Regions from separate parts of the Marinobacter sp. JSM 1782161 genome, predicted to be linked through region 2. Evidence: riboswitches for the same ligand, from Rfam matches in the RefSeq annotation. Region 2 holds a riboswitch; the other holds the start of a gene.

Region 1 (4,192 bases), on a different contig from region 2:
CAGGGTCAGGTGGCCGCATGCTTCGGTCAGCCGGGCGCGACGACCATGGCCGGCCTGACGTTCGTGCCGGCTGCACCCCAGGATGGCCAGCCCGAACCCCAGGCTCATTCCGGCCGCGGCCGTGGCGACCAGTACGCTGCGCAACAGACTGGACCAGAGCAGGGTGTTACCGGCGCTGGTCCAGAGTTCGGGCAGCCCTTTCCAGACCACCGCCGCCAGCGGCAGCAGCAGGAACAGCAGGAACAGCGCCAGCAACGTGCGGTCACGCCAGCCCGCCAAGCCCCGGGCATCGCGGCGCAGACCCGGTGACGTTTCCAACTGCCCCGGAACCAGTCCGGATGGGCCCCGATAGCGGGTGGCCAGCCACCACAGGCTGCCGCAGATCAGCAGTTGCACCAGTGCCAGCACCGCGGCACGTGCAAAGTCGAAGTCATAGCGCAGGGACTGGTAGATGGCCACCTCGATGGTGGTGGAGCGCGGGCCGCCGCCGAGGGTCATGACGATGGCGAAGCTGGTGAAGCAGAGGATGAAGATGAACACCGCCAGCCCCGGCAGGACCTGTCTCAGCGCGGGCCACTCCAGGCTGCGCCACAATGCGCGGCTGCCCAGGCCGTACTGGGCGGCCAGGCGCCACTGATTGGCGGGGATGCGTTCCAGGCCCTGCAGCAGGATGCGCGCCGCCAGGGGGGCGTTGAAGAAGACGTGGGCCAGCAGGATGCCCTGCAGGCCGTACAGGGTCCAGCCTCCGAGGGCGTCGAACACCGGGCTGAGCCAGCCGCTGCGGCCGTAGACCGCGACCAGCCCGAAGGCCGCGACGATGCTGGGCAGCACCAGGCTGAGCTCGCTCAGGCGCAGGATCAGTCCGCGGCCGAACAGTCGTGGTTGGCGGTGCAGGGCGCGGGCGACAGGAATGGCCAGCAGCAGGCTCAGCAGTGTGGACAGGGCGGCCTGGTAGACGCTGAACCAGATCACCTGGCGCAGGTAGGCGGACTGCCACAGCTCGGTCAGCGCCGCCCCGCGCCACTCGCGCATCAGCCCGAAAAAGCCGGCGGCGACGATGCCCAGCAGGAGCAGCGCCACCAGGCGACCCGGCCAGATCTGCCAGCGGGGATGGCTCAGCGGCGGTGTCATTGTGCGGTCGCGTTGAGCCACTCGTCGATCCAGGTCCGGCGGTTGTCCGCCACGGTTTGCGGTTCGAAGTAGAGGGTCTGTTCCGGCCGGATCAGGCGTTCAAAGACGTCCGGCAGCTCATCCCCCAGGTCGGTGGCCGGGTACATCACGTTCTTCAGCGGAATCTCGCTCTGGAACGCCGGTGACAGCATGAACGCCAGGAACCGTTGCGCCAGCTCGGGCTGGTCGCTGGTACGCACCCGGGCGCCAACTTCCACCTGCAGGTAATGCCCCTCGTCGAACGCCACCGCCTGGTAGCGATCGGTGTTATCCACCGCCATGTGGTAGGCCGGCGAAGTGCTGTAGGACAGCACCATCGGCGCCTCGCCGTTCATGAACAGGGAAAAGTAGGCGTCGCTCCAACCCTTGGTCATGGTCAGGATGTGTGGCTGCAGGGCCTGCCATTTCTCGGCCGCCCGGTCGCCGTAGACTTTCTTCATCCACAGCAGGAAGCCCAGCCCCGGGGTGCTGGTTCGCGGATCCTGCAGGATAATCTTGAGGTCATCGGGGGCGTTGATCAGGGCATCGAGGCTGGTTGGGGGATGCTCCAGCTGCTCGGTGTCGTAGACGAAGGCGAAGTAGCCCCAGTCGTAGGGCACGAACGTGTCGTCGTTCCAGGCGATGGGCAGGTCCAGAGCTGACAGCGAGGTGCCGTGCGGTGCCAGCAGTCCGGTCCTGCGGGCGTCCGCCATGATGCTGGCGTCCAGGCCGAGCACCACGTCGGCGGGGGTGGACTCGCCCTCCAGGCGCAACCGATGAAGGATAGCGACGCTGCTGTCGAGGGCTACGAAATCGAGGGTGCAGTCGCAGCGGGCTTCGAAGCGTTCCTTGATGGCGGGTCCCGGTCCCCACTCGGACACGAAGGACGGGTAGGTGTAGACGGTCAGTGTGGGCGCGGCGAGGACGTACTGGCTGCAGAAAACCAGGGCCGCCAGCAGTGCCCGGAAAGGTATTGCCATGTCAGGGTCCCGTTATCGGTCGGTGGAAACGGGGGCCGCAGAATAGGCGCAATGCCACTCAATCCCTGCGCCGGCATGATCCGGATCAGGTTCTGCGGGTTTGATCTCAGCCTGCCATTTCCAGCAGACACCCCGTTGAGAGGTTTTCATTCTAACAGAGACCTTCGCCGTCATGGAGTCGCTGGACATAGAGTCGAGTCGCTGGAAGCGTGGCGGGTTATTTGCGGACGGCGACAACCATCTTTAGACCTGTAAGTAAATAGCGGGTCGGGCGTCTCACGTGACGCCGGGCATGTCGGTGCTTGGGAATGTCACTCTTCAGACGCCGAAAAGTCTTTCGGGCCGGCTTTATCCGGCTGTTCCGGCATATTATTGGGATTTTCCGTATTTTCCGGGAAGCGGCGGCCAATCTGGTCTACGTTGAGTGTATGGAGGCAGGCCGTCATTCGATTTTGATATTTTGTACTCAAATCAATAAACTTACACGCCTGTAATTTGAGTCCAAAACTATTGGGCCAGTAAATCCGTTCGAGGAGACTTGACGTGAGCGAAGTCCTTAAAGACGAGTACTCCACCGACTATCAAGCGGGTCAGGACAATGTAACCCCCCTGGGGCTCGACCTGCACAAGACGGTGTTCTTCATTACCGCTGCGTTGATTATCGTATTCGTGGTGGGAACCCTGCTGTTCCCGGACGTTTCGAAATCAATGCTTAACGGCGCCAAGACCGGGGCCATCAATAACTTTGACTGGCTGTTCCTGATCAGCGGTAATATCTTCGTGATTTTCTGCCTGGCACTGATCTTCATGCCGGTGGGCAAAATCCGCATCGGCGGCAAGGATGCGGTGCCGGAGTTCTCCACCCTGTCGTGGTTCGCAATGCTGTTCGCAGCCGGCATGGGTATCGGCCTGATGTTCTGGGGCGTGGCTGAGCCGGTGGCCTACTACACCGACTGGTATGGTACGCCGCTGAATGCAGCGCCCAATACGCCGGAAGGTGCCAGCATGGCACTGGGCGCCACCATGTACCACTGGGGCCTGCATCCGTGGGCGATCTACGCGGTGGTCGCGCTGTCCCTGTCGTTCTTCGCCTTCAACAAGGGCATGCCGCTGACCCTGCGTTCCGCGTTCTTCCCGATCTTCGGTGATCGCGTCTGGGGCTGGATCGGTGACATCATCGACATCCTGGCGGTGCTGGCCACCATCTTCGGTCTGGCGACATCTCTGGGTCTGGGGGCACAACAGGCGGCTTCCGGTCTGCAGTACCTGTTCGGCGTCGACGGCGGCATGGCAACCCAGATCGCCATCATTGTCGGTGTCACCTGCGTGGCGCTGGTATCCGTGGTGCGCGGCCTGGACGGTGGCGTCAAGATTCTCAGTAACATCAACATGGTCCTCGCAGCCCTGCTGTTGGCGTTCGTGATCTTCGCCGGCCACACGCTGGGCGTGTTCCAGGCCATGTGGACCACCGCCTCCTCCTACGTCGCCAACATCGTGCCGCTGAGCAACCCGTTCGGTCGCGAAGACGAGACCTGGTTCCACGGCTGGACCGTGTTCTACTGGGCCTGGTGGATCTCCTGGTCACCGTTCGTCGGCATGTTCATCGCCCGTGTTTCCAAAGGCCGCACCGTACGTGAGTTCGTCACCGCGGTACTGATTATCCCGACCGTGATCACGGTTGTCTGGATGAGTGCCTTCGGTGGCAGCGCGCTGGAGCAGATTCAGGCGGGCGTGGGCACCCTGGCGACCGATGGCCTGAGCGACGTTTCCCTGGCCATGTTCCAGATGTTCGAGAATATCCCGCTGACCGCGGTGATCTCCTTCATCGGTATCATCCTGGTGCTGGTGTTCTTCGTGACGTCTTCGGACTCCGGTTCGCTGGTCATCGACTCCATCACCGCCGGCGGTAAGCTGGATGCGCCGACCCAGCAGCGTGTTTTCTGGGCGGTTATGGAAGGCGCCATTGCAGCGGCCCTGATCTTCGGTGGCGGCTCCGAGGCCCTGACCACGCTCCAGGCGGGTGCAGTCAGTGTCGGCTTGCCGTTCACGCTGGTCTTGCTGGT
Region 2 (4,192 bases):
CACCAGGCTGCCCCAGTCCGGGCGCTCGTTCATCCAGTAATAGACCAGCCCGAACAGCCAGATCTCCGCCAGGTGCGCCAACAGCGCACCGCCGACACCCACGACGATGCGGAAATGGTGGGGCAGGCCCAAATGGGGAATAAAGCGGCTCAACAGGTACAGGCTCTGGAAGTGCACCAGCACCACCAGCGCCGTCACGCCGATATTGAGCGCACTGACGACCAGCAGGGAAACCTGATCGATTGCAACAGCATCGGACATCGCGGGCATCCTGTTAACGACTCAGGGAGCAGCATACCCGCGTCCGGCCATCCTCGCTAACAGCCTTCCGCACAGCGTCCGCTGGCATCGAACGCCATGGTCCGGCCACTGAGCGGCACGTGCGCCGGCACATCCACCGCCTCGATGAACGCCGCCGTGCGGGTCCCCGCCTGAACCTTGCCATCCTTCGTCGCCGGTTCGTTGGCGTGGGAGGGAATCACGCTGGCCGGCTCCACCAGCTCGTTGACCACGTAGGCCGCCTCGGTGGGGCCGGTGGTGTAGGTGTCGCCGATGTTGATCACCGCCAGCTTGGCACCGTAGTAGTCCTGGACAACCGCTTCCTGATCGGCAGTGATGCCGGTGTCCCCGGACAGGTAGACCACCAGGCCGTTGCTGAAGGTGAGCACATAGCCGGTGGGCGGGCCCACGTAGGCGGTCAGCCCGGCGGCCTGGTAGATCTTGCCCATCTCACCGTCGATGAACTTCGGCGACAGGCCGTTGCTGTGCACCGCCGGCACGGTGGTGATGCCGACGCCGCCTTCATCCACGTGGGCGCCGAAGCGGACCAGCACCGAGTTGTCCGGGTTGCCGCCAGCGGCCTGCAGACGCCCGGCGAAGAAGCTCGCCATTTCGCTGCCGGTGACGATGCGCGCGTCCTTGGCCACGGCGATCTTCACGCTGTTGGACAGGGGTGCGTCGTCCTCCGAGGCCGCCGGGCTACCGCAACTGCCGGCATTGGGCTCGGGGATGTGACGGTCGCCCAGGTGATCGCCGTGAACGTGGCTGACCAGCACCACGTCGATATCACCCAGGCGCGGGTCGTCGGCCCCGGCCACGGTGCGGCCGGCGTCGTAGAGAATGCGGGTGCCGTTGGGGTCTTCGAACACCAGGGCCCGGTCGAGCACGCAGAACTCGCCGTCCTGGCCGCCCAGTGGGGTCACCCGGACGGTGTCGGCCGCGTGGGCGAGGGGATTGGCCAGAACCAGCAGCGCCAGGGCCGCGAGTCCGGATCGGATAAGGGGCATGCGGAGTCTCCTTCTGGTCGGTGTCCATGCGTCGTCGAAAAGAGGCTACGTCGTTCAAAGTAAAGCCGATTAAACGCCAATCGCCTGAACTTTCGAACTGTGTCAGTATGGACCATTACTTACCGACTACACACATTTTGTCGCCAGGGGAGTCCGCCGCGACGCGGTGGACTGAGAACACGACGGGCCTTCCCGTCCCAAACCCTGGAACCTGATCCGGTTCGTACCGGCGGAGGAAGCGCGACGTGATTCTGACCTCGGTGGCCATAGCGGCCGCACTGCTTGTATTCACCTGGCTGGGCCTGCGCGCCCGGGCGACGGACGGCGGACTGGACGACTACGTCACCGCCCGCAATTCCCAGGGCTCCCGCGCCCTGGGGCTGTCCTTCCTGGCTTCCGGCATGGGCGGCTGGATCCTGTTCGCACCGCCCGAAGTGGGCGCCCTGGTGGGGCCGGTGGCCCTGGCCGGTTACGCCATCGGCGCGGCGCTGCCGTTCCTGGTGTTCGCCGCCTGCGGCCCGGCCATCCGCCGTCACCTGCCGGAAGGCCGCAGCATCGGCGAGTTTGCCGACGCCTGTTACGGACCCCGCATGCGCCGCTGGGTGGCGCTGATCTCGGTGTTTTATATGCTGTGCTTCCTGACCGCCGAGCTGACCGCGGTGGGCGCCATCACCGCGCTGCTGACCGATCTCGACGGCAATATCGCGGTGCTGGGTGTCGCCCTGGCAACCCTGACCTACACCGCCTGGGGCGGGCTGCGCGCCAGCCTTGCCACCGACCGCTGGCAGGCGCTGCTGCTGATCGCCCTGATCGCACTGGTCGCAGCGGTGGCCCTGCCGCAACTGCCGGATCGCCCCGCGACCGCCATGGCCTCGGCGCCACTGGGTGATGCCCTCGCCGTGGCCCTGACCCTGGTGATCGCGGTCACCGCCGCCAACCTGTTCCACCAGGGCTACTGGCAACGCCTGTGGGCCGCCAGCAGCGACCGGGCACTGGGCCGGGGCGCGGTGCTCGGTGGCATAACCACGGTGCTGGTCGTCGCCCTGGTGGGCGGTCTGGGCATTGCCGCGGCTGCCAGCGGCGCCGACCTGGGCAGCCCGCCCATTCCCTTCTTCGCGATGCTCGGCCAGGCGCCGGGCTGGCTAAGCCTGGCGGCGCTGGTGCTGGCGCTGACCCTGGTCGCCTCGTCGGTGGACACCCTGCAGAACGGGCTGGCGTCGCTGGCGGTGACCGAAAAACGCGGCCTATCGCTGAGCGGTGCGCGCTGGCTGACGGTGGGCCTGATGGTGCCGGTGGTGATCGTGGCGCTGCAGGGCTACTCGGTGCTGCGCCTGTTCCTGATCGCCGACCTGCTGTGCGCCACCGTGGTGGTGCCCGTGCTGCTGGGCCTGTGGTCGCGCATGACCATCGAGGCGGCGGTGTGGGGCGCCGTGGCCGGCCTCATCGGCGCCATCCTCCCGGGCTGGATCGACACCGGCAGCGCGATGCGGGGCCTGCACGCGGCCAGCTTCCCCGGCGGCGTACCGACCCTGGCGCCGTTCCTCGGGTCACTGCTTGCGTCCGCCGGGATCAGCGTTGCGGTGAGCCTTTTGCGCCCGCGCACCACGACCGCCTGACGGCCTGATCATCGGCCGGCCTCTCACGTCAGGCCGGCCGATCTGTCCAATCCCGCGGACACTGTCCATCGCCGCGGACACCGCCTCCGTCCCGTCCGCTGGGGCTTTGCCGCCCGACGCAGCCCCACACCTGTCCGGGAATCCGGATACTCCTCTCGGCCCCTGCCAGGCGCAGATTGCCAACCTGCTGTTTTAAAAGCTTTTCCTGGATTGGCATGGCAACCGCATAACACCCGGTTGCCGGGCCCAGTGGCCCGTCTGAATCCCCTTCATCACAACAACAAGACAGCAAGGAGCGCACCATGCCTACCCGATTGCTCATGGCGGTCGTCATGATCGTGCTGTTGCCGGCGCTCGCCAGTGCCGGCAGCGTCACCTCCAACACCCTTCCCGCCGGCAGCTACGCCGCCTCCCGGGACCGCCAGTACCAGGTCTATGTACCCGACACGCTGATCACCCCGGCGCCCATGGTCATGGCCCTGCACGGTTGCAGCCAGACCCAGTCCAACGCCCTCAACGAGTGGGGGCTGCAGTCGGCCGCCGACCGCTACGGGTTTATCCTGGTCACACCGTTCATCACCAGCTACGACGGCCTGCGCAACCAGAACTGCTGGGGCTTCTGGTTCGACCAGCACCAGCACGAAGGCTCCGGCGAGCCCCAGGATCTGCTGCGCATCGGTCAGGCGGTGGAGGCGACCTACAGCATCGACCCCAACCGCCGCTACATCACCGGCCTGTCGTCGGGCGGTGCCATGGCAGTGGTCGCCGCCGTCATCCACAACGAATACTGGGCCGCCGCGGCTCCGGCCTCGGGGCTGCCCTACGGTGAGGACGCCGCCTCGGTCTCCCTGTCCGGGCAGTGTCCCGGCTACGCCACCTTCCACAGCGTCAGTCAGTTGGTCAGCGACATGAACGCGGAACGGAACGACACCTACCCGATTCCGCTGATGGTCCTGCAGAACAACAACGACTGCACGGTCATCCAGCCGGCGGGACGCAACATCCGCGATGCCCACCTGCAGGTGTTCGGCGACGCCAGCCACAATACACCCGCCACCGCCCAACAGAGTCAGGCCACCTGCGCGCCGTTCCACCAGGACGACTACGACTGCCTGCACACCCGCTACGGTAACGGCGACGGCCGCTCGGTGATGGAGACGGTGTTCTTCGACGGGCCCACGGCGACAGCCAATACCACGGACACTGACCACGGCCATTACTGGGTCGGCGGCGAAGATGGCAGCGAAGGGGCCTGGGCAGTGCGCGCCGGTCCCAGCTACCCGGACATCA

Evidence for each region. A riboswitch is a leader RNA that binds a small molecule or an ion and turns the genes downstream of it on or off. The one in region 2 is predicted to bind thiamine pyrophosphate.
Region 1: it holds a riboswitch for thiamine pyrophosphate, as region 2 does, so the genes downstream of both, thiB (thiamine ABC transporter substrate binding subunit) here and GQB00_RS17565 (sodium:solute symporter family transporter) in region 2, are expected to answer to the same signal.

The regions. Positions count from the first base shown of each region.
Region 1 covers NZ_WSSA01000003.1:159,502-163,693, reverse strand. The annotation lists gene thiP (thiamine/thiamine pyrophosphate ABC transporter permease) at 1-1,152, opposite strand, end outside; gene thiB (thiamine ABC transporter substrate binding subunit) at 1,128-2,129, opposite strand; TPP riboswitch at 2,175-2,274, opposite strand; gene GQB00_RS13455 (BCCT family transporter) at 2,673-4,192, shown strand, end outside.
Region 2 covers NZ_WSSA01000004.1:239,852-244,043, reverse strand. The annotation lists gene GQB00_RS17575 (potassium channel family protein) at 1-228, opposite strand, end outside; gene GQB00_RS17570 (MBL fold metallo-hydrolase) at 318-1,286, opposite strand; TPP riboswitch at 1,422-1,542, shown strand; gene GQB00_RS17565 (sodium:solute symporter family transporter) at 1,532-2,902, shown strand; gene GQB00_RS17560 (PHB depolymerase family esterase) at 3,205-4,192, shown strand, end outside.